DNA from 4 places in the Ornithinibacillus liuyingii genome. Region 3 is predicted to be linked to each of the others. Evidence: predicted binding sites of a transcription regulator. Region 3 holds the regulator's gene; each other region holds the start of a gene.
The links. The regulator Rex, encoded in region 3, represses fermentation and respiration genes when NADH is low (regulators of the CRP and FNR family bind a similar motif). The targets are predictions, from matches to a motif close to TTGTGAAATATTTCACAA.
Positions count from the first base shown of each region.

Region 1: a site for Rex is predicted at 1,349-1,366, ahead of ACSKT4_RS13090 (AtpZ/AtpI family protein). Genes of this name have one in related genera too.
Region 2: a site for Rex is predicted at 1,707-1,724, ahead of ACSKT4_RS00185 (hydroxymethylglutaryl-CoA synthase). Genes of this name have one in related genera too.
Region 4: a site for Rex is predicted at 1,295-1,312, ahead of qoxA (cytochrome aa3 quinol oxidase subunit II). Genes of this name have one in related genera too.

Region 1 is NZ_JBPWOS010000009.1:46,949-50,563, forward strand. It holds gene ACSKT4_RS13085 (S8 family serine peptidase) at 1-1,049, shown strand, start outside; gene ACSKT4_RS13090 (AtpZ/AtpI family protein) at 1,546-1,770, shown strand; gene ACSKT4_RS13095 (ATP synthase subunit I) at 1,767-2,141, shown strand; gene atpB (F0F1 ATP synthase subunit A) at 2,159-2,881, shown strand; gene atpE (F0F1 ATP synthase subunit C) at 2,971-3,183, shown strand; gene atpF (F0F1 ATP synthase subunit B) at 3,302-3,615, shown strand, end outside.
Region 2 is NZ_JBPWOS010000001.1:26,943-30,557, forward strand. It holds gene ACSKT4_RS00160 (GNAT family N-acetyltransferase) at 1-9, shown strand, start outside; gene ACSKT4_RS00165 (GNAT family N-acetyltransferase) at 34-522, shown strand; gene ACSKT4_RS00170 (VOC family protein) at 537-938, shown strand; gene ACSKT4_RS00175 (HesB/YadR/YfhF family protein) at 1,113-1,403, shown strand; gene ACSKT4_RS00180 (hypothetical protein) at 1,468-1,641, shown strand; gene ACSKT4_RS00185 (hydroxymethylglutaryl-CoA synthase) at 1,771-2,943, shown strand; gene ACSKT4_RS00190 (ribonuclease H family protein) at 3,059-3,615, shown strand, end outside.
Region 3 is NZ_JBPWOS010000004.1:5,882-9,496, reverse strand. It holds gene groL (chaperonin GroEL) at 1-545, opposite strand, end outside; gene groES (co-chaperone GroES) at 593-877, opposite strand; gene ACSKT4_RS06230 (lysostaphin resistance A-like protein) at 1,130-1,843, shown strand; gene ACSKT4_RS06225 (DUF4305 domain-containing protein) at 1,871-2,050, shown strand; gene ACSKT4_RS06220 (redox-sensing transcriptional repressor Rex) at 2,127-2,786, opposite strand; gene ACSKT4_RS06215 (ABC-F family ATP-binding cassette domain-containing protein) at 2,977-3,615, shown strand, end outside.
Region 4 is NZ_JBPWOS010000001.1:168,621-172,235, reverse strand. It holds gene ACSKT4_RS00890 (DUF2268 domain-containing putative Zn-dependent protease) at 1-730, shown strand, start outside; gene ACSKT4_RS00885 (YjcZ family sporulation protein) at 889-1,020, shown strand; gene qoxA (cytochrome aa3 quinol oxidase subunit II) at 1,426-2,340, shown strand; gene qoxB (cytochrome aa3 quinol oxidase subunit I) at 2,403-3,615, shown strand, end outside.

The DNA of each region.
Region 1 (3,615 bases), on a different contig from region 3:
AGCAAATTCAAATCCCAGTTGTGTCTGTATCCAAGGAAGATGGGGAATGGTTACAGGAATTCGCGAAGAAAGAGAGCCATCCCTATATCGACACGGTATATGAAGAAGTCCCAAGTGGAATTGCTCCGTTTAGCTCTAGAGGTCCAGTGACAGTCAATTGGGAATTGAAGCCAGACGTATTAGCACCAGGAACGAATATTGTGAGCACTGTTCCAGGTGGCTATATGCCACTTCAAGGAACGAGTATGGCGGCGCCGCATGTTGCAGGTGTCATTGCCCTAATGAAAGAAGCAAAGCCTACATGGACCAATGAACAAATTTTTGGTGCTTTAAAAACAACAGCAGTACGTATGGAGGATGAAGCAGGTAACCCAATTGAACCGATAGGGCAAGGTATGGGACTAGTTGATCCGAAGCGAGCCATTGAAACACCAACCATTATGTATAACCCATCCTTAGCCTTTGGAAAAATTAATGAATATCGCAAAACACAAACAATAAATCTAACTATCGAAAATACATCTAATCAAGAACAGACCTATACTTTTCATATACCGAAGAAACAAAAGGGATTAAGTTGGAAGCTACCAATGACGTTTAGCGTCGAAGCGGGAGAAACAATGGAGATTCCTGTCGAAGTAAGTATTACTTCTCCACAGCTTGAAAAAGGAATTCATCAAGGGTGGATAGAATTAGATTCAGAAGGGGAGACCTATCATCTGCCATATTTGTTTATCAATGAAACAGCAGATTATCCAAAAGCATCGGGATTTGAATTTACCCTCAAGCCTTTTTCGAAGAATGAATTTGTTTATCGCCTTTATTTAACGGAGGATACACGATATGTAGAAGTAGAACTCTATGACCCGCAAACATTACTCTATGACCGAACACTACTTCGTTTAGAAGAAACACAAATTGGCATGAACGAAGGATATTTAGAACTGAGAGATATCGGTCAAGCAGGTAGCTATCTAGCAGTCATCACTGTGCAATTGGAAGACGGTAGGTTCGAAAGCTATGAAACAGAGCTGTATATCAGTCCATAGCAATTATGTTACTAGGATTGGAACGATAAATCACTTTCTTATTAGCTTCGGAAATAGGCTTTACCCTTATCGGTGTGCGGCGGTATACCAGATAGTATCAGTCTATTTTCGGAGCGATTATATGCTTTCTTTATATTCTCAGATTGTAACATCGTAAAACTAATGAAAATCTTTTAAAAATGTCTATCAAATTCACAAAAATGTCACGAATTACACTAGTTATTTCCGATATAATGAAAGTGTTAAATGAACCATTCATAACCTTCCGAATCATCATCACGAAATACAAAAATTGGAATGTGTGAAAAATGTCAAAAATACTAGGAAACCAATTGACAAAGGAAGGCATGCTAAGGTAAACTGACTTAGTGTGGAATGATAAGGTTTTCATCAAGGTGTCTTGACAGTGTAATTTTTTTTGCTTACATAGGAAATCTTGATAAAATCTCTCCAAAATGACTCCCCAAAATAAAGCTCTAGATTAGGAGTGGACAAAATGGGGGAAAACCCACACCTAGCAATTATATTAGTAAGTGCGGTTTCTGCTAATTTAGCGGGTGGAACACTTTTCGGAATATTCCTAGGTATAGAAGCTGATAAACTACTATCTACAAAACCAATTTTCACAATAATTTGCCTTTTAGTAGGATTAGCTGCAGGAATCTATGGAATGATTCTGACTGTAAACAAATTCACGGAGCGGGAGAAGAGTAGGGAATGACCAACATTGAAATACAATATGCCCGTCAACGGAAGTGGATGTTTTACCTTCTAGCAATACTCGTACTTGGGGCAGGCTTTACTCCTTATTTACGTATTTTCCTCGGGCTACTTTTAGGAAGTGCCATCAGTTTCTACAATCTATATCTTTTACAAAAGAAAACAATTGAATTTACGGAAGCGGTAGCAAAAAAACAGAAGACACGAGGATTAGGTACAATTTCAAGGTTTGCCGCAGCTGCGTTAGCAGTCATTATAGCACTTCGCTATGAGGAATACTTCAATATGATTGCAGTAATAATTGGATTAATGACTTCTTATTTGGTCATTATGATAGATTTTATTATGAACAAAAATAAAAACAGCGCTTGAAAGAGGGGTGAATAAGTATGGATCACGGAGCGCCGATAGTACACGACGTCTTTGGAATTAGCTGGCTTTCTTTCAATTTGTCTAACATATTTATGATTACTGTAACATCCTTAATTGTGTTTATCCTTTCTGTTCTAGGTGCTAGGAAGTTACAAATGAAACCAACTGGTGCTCAGAATGTCATGGAGTGGATTCTTGATTTCGTTAAAGGAATCGTAAATGACACTATGAATTGGAAAACGGGTAAGCTGTTTTTACCATTAGCATTAACTCTATTTTCTTATATATTAGTTGGAAATATGTTGGGTGTTATTACAAATGGAGTTTATGATCATAATGTTTGGTGGAAATCACCAACAGCAGATCCTGGTATTACCCTAACTCTAGCAGCAATGGTGATTGTTTTATCTCATTTCTATGGAATCAAACTTCGTGGTGGTAAAGAATATGTGAAATCATATTTTCAACCAATGTGGCCACTATTCCCGATTAAAATTATTGAAGAGTTTTCAAACACATTAACATTAGGTTTGCGTCTATTCGGTAATTTATATGCAGGGGAAGTATTACTTGCCTTATTAGTAGGTTTAGTCTCTTCTGGCTTCTTAGGATTTGTCGGTGGAGCAATTCCGTTCTTAGCATGGCAAGGATTCTCTATATTTATCGGAGGTATCCAAGCATTCATCTTCACAATGCTTGCAATGGTATACATCTCACATAAAGTAAGTGAAGAACATTAATCTCATTAATTAACCAGTTTTAATAGTAATCTGTTAAAACCGGAAATTATTAAAAATTTATTTATACATTTTAAGGAGGATTTTATATTATGGGAGCTTTAGCAGCAGCAGTAGCAGTAGGTTTAGCAGCACTTGGTGCAGGTATTGGTAACGGTTTAATCGTAAGTCGTACAGTTGAAGGGATCGCTCGTCAACCTGAACTTAAAGGTCAACTTCAAACTACAATGTTCATCGGTGTAGGTCTAGTAGAGGCTATGCCTATCATCGCAGTAGTTATCGCATTAATGGTAATGGGTAACTAATTCATATATCTATTAAAATGGCGAAGATTGTCCAATATAACTTCGCCGTTGTTTTTACTCAGAAACTACATGAACAATTAATGATGATTGTTGAATCAGGTTGAAAGGAGTGAATTCAGTGCAAGCATTCACTATATACGCTTCAGGTGTAATTTGGGGATTCCATGTTGGTGACATGTTATATCAATTATTCTTCTTCGCCATCTTACTTTTCTTAGTGCGCAAGTTCGCATGGGGACCAGTAATGAATATGATGAAAAAGCGTGAAGAATATGTAGCTAATGAAATCGAAGCTGCAGAACAAAGTCGTTTAGAGGCTGAGAAAGCAGCAAAAGAAGCTAATGAACAATTAAAACAAACAAAATTAGAAGCTCAAAAAATGATAGAAGATGCTAAAAATGCAGGTGTGAAGCAGGAACAAGATATTATCGA
Region 2 (3,615 bases), on a different contig from region 3:
TTGAAGTAGAGTTTGGAGGTTATTTTCTACAGCATGATGGAGATAAAAAAAGCAAATAAAAGCCATGTATCAGGTATTGTAAAAGTATGTACGGAAGCTAATTGGGCTACCTATCGTAGCATATATAAGAAGGAATATATCGAGTCAATTATTGCTACGTATTATAATGATGAACGGATTTTAGAAGAAGTTTCGAGTTCATCTAAGGATTGGGGCGGGTATTTTGTTGCCTTAGATCAAGATGAAGTAGTTGGTGTAGCAGGTGGAGGTATGATTAGTGATTTGGATGCAGAGGTTTATGTATTGTACTTAGACCCTAATAGAAGGAATGAGGGGATTGGCAGTCTGCTTCTAAATGCTGTTACAGAACAACAAGAGGAGTATGGCGCAAGAATTCAGTGGGTGTCTGTCCAAAAGGGGAATAAGAAAGCTATACCTTTTTATGAAGCAAAAGGATTTAAAGTAGTAACAGAAGAAGAGTCTGATGGCTACCATTCACTACGTTATTCACGACAAATATAATGAGGAGAATTTAAATGGATCATTTTATTAAACGAGTTGGTACAACATATATACCAGTCCGGGATCCGGAACAGGCTTCAAAGTGGTATCAAGCTAAACTTGGTGCAAAGGAAAACTATTGTGATGAAAATAAGTCAATATTAGATTTTGCAAATCAAAGTTTTTTCCTTGTGAAGTCTATGAAAGGGGAAAAGGTTGGGTTTCAGGATTGGAATGGGAGAGAGCATTTCTCCTTAACCTTTGAAGTAGATGGGTTGGAACAATTAAACGCGTTTCATACCTTCTTAAAAGCCAATGATGTAAAAGTTGGAGAAATAGAGGACCGAGGACACTCTGGAAATAACTTTGTGTTTTATGATCAAGATGATAATATATTTGATGTATGGAGTGAACTCAGTCCGAGTTATAAAAAATAATAGATATACAGACCTCTCTATACGTATTTGGGGAGGTTTTTTGTATACGTAAAGGTAAGCTTCACGGACAACTTGTCATGTTATTTTCATATCAACCAAGTCATATACTACATATTTTCAGTTAAGCTATAGTAGAATAAGAATTGTAAGAAATATAAGGATTGAGGTGTACCAATGGGGTTACAAGTAACAGAAGATGCAGCGAAATGGTATATAGAAGAAATGGGTTTAGAAGAAGGTGATTATGTTCACTTTTTCCTTAAAATCTACGGTGGTATTAAAACGGAACATCCAAATTACTTTCTAGGAATCTCGGTTGGATTAGATGGGGAAATTGCAACGAAGCAAGAGGTAGGTGGGATTACCTTCTATTTCGGTGAGAAAGATGCTTGGTTTTTAGATGAATTTGATATGAAGGTAATAATGGGGGAAGATGAAGTAGAATATCAATTCACGGCAAAATAGACAAGAAATAAGTTAATCTTTCATGGACATAATAATTCTTGAACATATTTTGAGGAGGATTAGGATGTCAGAAGAGAATAAAAATAAAAATCGAGATACTGGTAGACAGAAGAACCATGGTATTAAATATAATACCGAACCAGAACGAAACGGAAAACAGGATGTCGAAATAGCTAGTGATAGTGAATTCTTAACTCTAGATGGGAAGAAAAACAAACGTAAAAGAGATAATGGCTAATTTCCTAATGGAGCTTGTTCCAATGTTACCTGGACAAGCTCCATTACTAATTTCGGAAATTATATTTGTGTGATTATTCACAAACAGATATAATGGGGGAAGAGAAACTGTTTCAAAGGAGAAAAAAACATGAAAATTGGTATAGACAAAATTGGTTTTTATGCACCACATATTTATGTAGATATGGAGAAATTAGCTGAAGCAAGGGATATAGAGCCAGCTAAGTTTACGGTTGGAATTGGACAAAGTCAAATGGCTGTTGCACCAATTACTCAAGATTCTGTTACACTAGCTGCAAATGCAGCACTTGAAATAATAGATGACGAGGATAGAGAGAAAATAGATTTTGTTATTTTTGGATCTGAGTCAGGGATTGATCATTCTAAATCTGGTGCAGTGTATGTCCACCAGTTATTAGGACTACAACCTCAAGCCCGTGCAGTAGAAGTGAAGCAAGCTTGCTATGGAGCTACTGCTGGGATTCAAATGGCCAAAGGGCACATTGCCTTAAATCCAGAAAGTAAAGTGTTAGTATTAGGTTCTGATATTGCACGATATGGTTTAAATACGGCAGGAGAATCCACACAAGGTGCTGGCGCCGTAGCGATGATTATTAGTGCTAACCCTCGTATTATGGAACTTGAGAATCATAATGTGTATTTAACAAATGATATTATGGATTTCTGGAGACCTATATATTCAGATAAGGCATTTGTAGATGGGAAATTCTCCAATGAACAGTATATTTTGTTCTTTAATAAAGTATGGGAAGCGTTTAAATCAAAATCAGGTTTGAATCTTTCTGATATGGAAGCAATTTGCTATCATTTACCATATACAAAAATGGGCTTAAAGGCGTTACGAACTGTTATTGATGAAGCCCCTGTAGAAGTAAGAGAACGTTTATTAGAAAACTACCAAATAAGCACACAGTATAACCGTAATGTTGGAAACATTTATACTGGATCATTATATTTAAGCTTACTTTCTTTACTGGAAAATAAGGAAGATTTAAAAGAAGGCGTACGGATTGGAATGTTTAGCTATGGTTCAGGTGCAGTAGGAGAATTTTTCACTGGTGTTCTTCAACCAAATTATCGAGAGCACCTTCACATTGAAAGCCATCAACGTTTATTCGATACACGTAAGGAAGTTACTATTGAGGAGTATGAGGCTATATTTGAGGAAACATTACCACGAGATGGAGCAGATATCGAATTAAATATTGAACAGGATCCTGCTAGCATCGTGTTAAGTGGAACAGTTGATAATAAAAGGCAGTATGTAAATAAAAATAGTTAAAAAGAAAAAGAACTCTAGCATTGCCTGGAGTTCTTTTATAATGTGCAAAATGGTATGATGTATTTGTTTCAGTGGAAAATATAATTATTCAAATTATAAAGAGGATGATTTTTTCATGAAAATCAAAATGGAAATGATTTATAAGGCGCCAACGGGAACAGAGACTTGCTTTTACTCGGATGAAATGAATCCTGAAAAAGCGCTCTTACTAGCAAAGGACCTTGAAAAAACAGGTCGGGTAAAGGAGCTAATTTTCTATGATAATTATGATACCACGTGGATGTATAAAGAATTGAAGAAATATGTAGAGAGTGTTGATTCTGAACCACATAACGTGGTGGTCTTTTTTGATGGCGGGTTTGATTTGGAAACCAAAAGATCTGGTTTAGGTTGTGTCATATATTATGAACAAGACGGGAAACAATATCGTATTAGAAAAAATGCTTTAGTAGAAGAGCTGAATACAAATGGTGAAGCAGAATATGCCTCGCTTTATTTTGCAATTGGAGAATTAGAGTTGCTTGGTGTTCATCACTTACCAGTAACATTTACAGGAGATTCACAAGGCGTTATGAATCAATTAAAAGATGAATGGCCGTGCTATGAGGAAGAATTATTACGCTGGATAGAACGAATCGAGAAAAAGCTTGAACAGTTGGGGATTACACCTGA
Region 3 (3,615 bases):
GTGAATCCTTTTGATTCTTCAATTGTGATAACACCATCGTTACCAACACGTTCCATAGCTTCAGCGATTAAGTGACCTACTTCATCATCTGCAGCAGAAATTGCAGCAACTTGTGCAATAGATTCTTTACCTTCGATTGGTTTAGAAATAGCTTGTAATTCTTCAACAGCAGTTGTTACAGCTTTTTCAATACCACGGCGAATACCTACAGGGTTTGCACCGGAAGTTACGTTTTTAAGACCTTCACGGATCATTGCTTGTGCAAGAACTGTTGCAGTCGTAGTACCGTCACCAGCAACATCATTTGTTTTTGAAGCAACTTCAGAAACAAGCTTTGCACCCATATTTTCAAATGCATCTTCTAATTCGATTTCTTTTGCGATCGTAACACCATCATTCGTAATTAAAGGTGAACCGAATTTTTTATCTAAAACAACGTTACGACCTTTTGGTCCTAATGTTACTTTTACAGCATTTGCTAATGTATCTACACCGCGAAGCATTGCGCTACGTGCGTCTTCACTAAATTTAATTTCTTTAGCCATCTTGAAATGCCCTCCTTAAATTTTCATTTATTTATCGATAATGTTAATTAGTTAACTACTGCTAAAATATCACTTTCACGTAGAATTAAGTATTCAGTTCCATCGTACTTTACTTCAGTTCCAGCGAATTTAGAGAAGATGATACGGTCTCCTTCTGAAACTTCAAGTGCAACTCTTTCTCCACCATCAGTTACACGACCAGTGCCTACTGCAACAACGCGACCTTCTTGTGGTTTTTCCTTTGCAGAGTCTGGAAGTACGATACCGCTTGCAGTCTTTTCTTCTTGTTCAACAAGCTCGATAACAACACGATCTCCTAGTGGTTTAATCATGAAGATAACCTCCTTAATTCCTTTTTGATATAGTTTAATCATTTGTTAGCACTCTCTAAACCCGAGTGCTAATTCCAATTAATATAATAAATAAAAATGTTATGTTTTGCAAGTATAGAGTTGTATATTTTTTTAAAAAAAACTTGTCCGAGATGATTCTATTATTATCCATCGCTTGAATATGATAAAATACACAGGAATCAGTTTGTCGCTAATACTATAAAACATGTAGACTTTAAGGAGCTGAATCTATTGCCTAAACGATACTGGTGGGTCATTCTTACTTATATAGCTATGCAACTTTCAGGAGGTATTTTTCGCCCCGTACTGCTTCGACTTTTCCCTGCTCATCAACTCGAAGCTCTAATCCTTTATTCCATCTTTAGTTTTACAATTGGTTTAATTATTGTTTTAATATTAATGAAACCTGATATGCAGATGTCCCAGACTAGAAGTAAGTGGTTTACAAGTGATGTGATAGGATGGACTGTATTAGGAGTCTTCTTGGCTTATTTCGCTCAAGGTATTGCGACCATGATAGAAATGAACGTATTTGGTATCCGAACAGGTTCAGAAAATACACAAGCAATCATGCAGATTACGAGGACCGTTCCATTATTCGCGATTGTACCTGCAATTATTGCACCAATATTAGAAGAAGTGATTTTCCGAAAGATTATTTTTGCTTCGTTATATAAACGTACTAATTTCTTTATTGCGGCGTTAATTTCCGCACTCATTTTCGGGATTATACATGGTGAACCTGAGCACATTCTAATATACGCATCAATGGGATTTGTATTTGCATTTCTGTATGTGAAAACGAAAAAAATCATTGTTCCGATTATTGTTCACATGACGTTAAATTCTATCTCCGTCATCTACCAATACTCGCTTACACCAGAACAAATTGAACAGATTGAACAGCAATGGAATCAGATCCAAATGATTCTAATCGGAGGTTAATTATTTATGAGAATTACCGCAAGGACCTTGGCACTAATATACTTTACGATGGGAGTCTTTTTTATTTATGTTGCAATTTCTTTTGCAGAAGAAACGGTTTTTAATTTCATGACCATTCTGCTAGCTATTTTTGCTACATTAGACTTCGGTGCTGGGATTCGTTATATGCGACTGCATTATAAGTTAAAGAATATAAAAAAGAAATAACTATATGGAAAGTAAAAGCTCCTACAATCTGGTAGGAGCTTATTTATGTATTAGCTGAGATGTGTGTTAAAACTTCCTAATATGTATTCTCTTCCTCATTATCTATCTTCTCTAACGGATAATGCTTTAAGAAATACACTAATGCCTGTAATTCAATAGCTAAATCAATATGGTGCACGCGAACATCGTCCGGTACAGTAATACGTGCTGGTGTGAAATTTAAAATACCTTTGATACCTTTTACTACTAATCGTTCCGTTATACGGTCAGCTTCTTGAGCCGGTATGGTTAGAATTGCTACTTTTACATTACCTAGTTTCTCTTCCATATCATCAATATGATAAATCGGAACGCCACCAATTTCTTTCCCCACTTTTTCAGGGTCCGCATCAAAGGCTAGCATAATTTTCGTATTATTATTTTTTGTGAAATTATAGTTTAGAAAGGCTGTACCTAGATTACCTACCCCAATTAATGCTACTTCGGTAAGCTCATCCTGGTCTAATGTTTTCCGGAAAAAACCTAATAAATATTCAACATTATACCCATAGCCCTTTTTCCCAAGTGCTCCAAAATAGGAAAAATCTCTACGAATAGTAGCTGAATCCACTTTGACAGCCTCACTTAGCTCCTTTGAGGAAACACGGGTCTTTCCTTGCATTTGTAAATTATTTAAAAAACGATAATATAATGGGAGTCTTTTAGCAGTCGCTTGTGGTATTTTGTTTTGATCCAAGCTGATTCCTCCTTACCATCTATCCAAATCTTCGCTTAAAACATAATGGAACAATAATAATGTATAAATTAGTACCAATTTCTATTTTATCAGATTTTTCCTATTAAGTCGTGATTAACTTCACATATTCACAATATTATTGCTCGAACGGCTATATTTGGATACACTTAAATTACTAGAGGTGACCATGATGATAATTATGCAATTAAATGATCTCTCCAAATCATTTGGAGCTGAAGAAATATTAGCAAATATAAAAATAGAAATAAAAGATAAAGATAGAATAGCGATAGTAGGTCGGAATGGTGCTGGAAAGTCTACCCTTCTTAAAATAATGGCTGGTGAGATGTCCTATGATACCGGTGAATTAATTAAGCCGAAGGACCTCACTATCGGTTATTTATCACAGCATACCGGCCTAGAATCATCTAACACGATTTGGAACGAAATGTTAGAGGTCTTCTCCGATTTAATTCTACAAGAGAAGAAGCTACGATCCATGGAAGCAAAAATGGCCCAAGTACATGAACTAGAACCAGCTGATGCAGAGAAATTATTGGCCGAATATGACCGCTTGCAGCAGGACTTTGAAACGAACGGTGGATACAGCTATGAATCTGAAATCAAGGCTGTCCTATCTGGTTTAAACTTTCTAGATTACGATGACCAAACACCGATTAATGAGTTAAGTGGTGGACAGAAGACGCGCCTTGCATTAGGGAAGCTATTACTAAAGAAACCAAACTTACTCATATTAGACGAACCGACCAACCACCTAGATATCGATACATTATCCTGGCTTGAGAAATACCTTTTAAGTTATCCAGGT
Region 4 (3,615 bases), on a different contig from region 3:
AGAACTGATATTCAAGAAGCTTTCTCCTTACTTTGACCATTTATATCCTAAAGTTATCGCTAACCTCCTAATACAGAATGGAATGTATCAAAAGCCAGAGCCAGAATCGGAAGATTTATTAAAGAAGCTTCAACATAATAAGATCTGGGGAATAGTGAAACAGGAGGAACGATATCTAAAACAGGAATGGGAAGGCCCAAACTTGCCAATATTTATTTTCCCTTCTAATTCTTACAATCGTAAAATTAGGGAACATTATAATGGAAGAACCGGCCTCGCATTTCAAGATAAACTATTTTTATTTATATCTACTAAAACGACAAAAGAAGAAGTAAAAGCCCTATTCACCCATGAATATCATCATGCATGTAGACTATTACACGATCAAAAAAATGATGAAGACTATTCGTTATTAGATGTTATTATTCTAGAAGGATTAGCAGAAAATGCAGTTTATGAAAGATTTGGTAGAGAGCCGTTAGCCCCATGGACTTCCTATTACTCTGATTCAGAATTAGAGGATCTATGGTACAAAGTAATACTTCCAAATAAGGATTTGCCAAAGACCTCTAGGAAGGCTATTCAACTTTTATATGGAAAAAGCAATTATCCAAATATGATTGGGTATTGTGTAGGATATTATTTAGTTAAACAATATATTAGAAAAAATGGTAGATTAAGCAGAGATTTAATCCGTATTCCATCTGAAGAATTTGTACTCGATAACTAACATATAGGCAAATAAAATGTTTACCTAATATCTAGGTATCTATCCCAAACAAAAAGAATGAGCTTTCATATAGTATTAACAAACACTAAATAAACAGTGTTTTTAACTAAGGAGATATCCTTAGATTAATTGAAAAAGTACGTTAGGAGGGATGTAGAATGTCATTCGGATACGGTTGTGGTTATGGCGGCGGTTACGGCTACGGCGGAGGATATGGCTACGGCGGTGGTTTTGCGCTGATTGTCGTACTATTTATTCTTCTAATCATCGTAGGTGCTGCTTGGCTATAATAAAGGAAATACCTTCTGGACTACAATTAGGCGGGGATCTGATCCCCGTCCAGGTAGTTAAGGTTTAGGTTTATAAACGAAAAACTATATTTCTTCTAAGTTTAATGGCCATGAGGTGGGCCAATTGTTCAAATATAGCGAATAAAAGTATCCCTTTCAATAAGGGATATTTTTTTGTTTAGCTAGAAATATATACCACCTCTCCCCCTCAATTTACTAATTCCTCCAATATCATCCACTACATCCATGAAAAAGACAAATCTTCTTGAACTTTTTGTGAAGTATTTCTCAATCCATTGTAATATTTATTACAGCGTAATAAGATATGGTTGCAGCACTTTGTGAATAAAAACACAAATTTGTCCATTTTATGAACAGTTAACTAGCTAGAAAGGAGCAAGAAAAATGAAAATCAAATTGGCATTTATTTCATTTGCTATATTGATCACAACAATATTAGCTGGCTGTGAACCATTATTAGTTCTAGATCCAAAAGGACCACAAGCAGAAACAACAGCTAATGTAATATGGTTATCCATTTTTACTATGGCAGTAATTGTTATTGTAGTTATTGCAATGCTAGTCATCATGCTATTTAAATATCGAGCGAGTAAGCAATCAGAGGATTATGAGCCTCCTCATATTGAAGGAAATCCAATTGTAGAAGGACTTATTATCGGGATTCCCGTATTAATCGTTATTTTCCTTTCTATAGTGTCGGTAAAATCAACCTATGAAGTAGAAAGTGTTCCAGAAGGTTATGAGAATCAAGAACCGATGATTATCTATGCTGCTTCATCTAACTGGAAATGGCATTTCAGCTATCCAGAACAAGATATTGAGACATTAAATTATGTCATTTTACCAACGCATCGTCCAGTTGAATTCCGTTTGTATTCCTATGGACCAATTACAAGCTTCTGGATTCCACAGCTTGCTGGGCAAAAATATGCCATGGCAGATATGGTTACAAAGATTAATATTGTAGCCGAGGTCCCAGGAGATTACCCAGGTCGTAATTCCAACTTTAGTGGAAAAGGATTTGCTGAAAATACATTTACTGCGACGGCGTTATCACCGAGTGAGTTTGATAAATGGGTTGAAGACATCCATTCAACCGCTGAACCTCTAACTGAAGAGAAGTTCGATGAATTATTAGAACCTGGACACCTTGGACAAATGACCTTCACGGGTACTCATTTAGAATTTAATCCAGCTCCTGAAGGTGAGCATGCTGGACATCAACATCATCAAGGTTCCAGTGAAGACCATGATGATCATGAAGAACATGAAAATCATGAAGACCATTCCAATCACTAGAAAAAAAATTGATGAGTTAATTGTATGAAATTAAACAGAAATTCTCGAGAGGAGTTAACATAATGGAATTTTTTGATCGATTTGCCGTCCCCCATCCAAGCCCATTAATCTATGCATCAATGGTTGCAATTGGACTAACACTAATTGCCATTGTTGTTGGTATTACGTACTTTAAAAAATGGGGTTACTTGTGGCGTGAATGGTTAACCACTGTTGACCATAAACGAATCGGTATTATGTACATGATATCCGCATTATTAATGTTATTCCGTGGTGGAGCAGATGCTGTCATGATGCGTCTGCAAACTGCAGTTCCAGATAATACATTTCTAGATGCACAGCACTATAATGAAGTATTTACGACACATGGTGTTGTCATGATTTTCTTCATGGCAATGGCATTTGTTATTGGTTTAATGAACTTCGTTGTACCACTACAAATTGGTGCACGTGACGTTGCATTCCCACGTCTAAATGCGATCAGTTTCTGGTTATATTTTGCGGGAGCAATGCTATTTAACATCTCCTTTGTTGTTGGTGGTTCTCCAGATGCAGGTTGGACGAATTATTTCCCACTTGCAGGCACCGACTATAGTGAATCAGTGGGTGTTAACTATTACATGTGGTCTCTGCAAATTTCAGGTATTGGTACGTTAATGACAGGGATTAACTTTATCGTAACCATTTTGAAAATGAGAGCACCTGGCATGAAACTGATGAAAATGCCAATGTTTACTTGGTCTGCATTAATCACAAACGTTATTATTGTTTTTGCTTTCCCGGTACTAACAATAGCACTATTAATGGGTACCTTTGACCGTCAGTTCGGTACACATTTCTTTGCATCAACAAATGGTGGAATGGATATGCTTTGGGCCAACCTATTCTGGGTATGGGGACACCCTGAAGTATATATCTTGATACTCCCTGCCTTTGGTATTTATAGTGAGATTATTTCTACTTTCTCACAGCGTAATCTTTATGGTTACAAATCAATGGTCGGTTCGATGGTAATTATCTCGTTCCTATCATTCTTAGTTTGGGTTCACCATTTCTTTACCATGGGTCATGGAGCAATGGTAAATAGTATTTTCTCTATTACGACTATGGCTATTGCCGTTCCAACAGGGATAAAAATCTTTAACTGGCTATTAACTATGTGGAAAGGTAAAATTCGTTTCACCGTTCCAATGCTTTATTCTCTAGGGTTTATTCCATTATTCACAATTGGTGGAGTAACTGGTGTTATGCTTGCAATTGCAAGTGCAGACTACC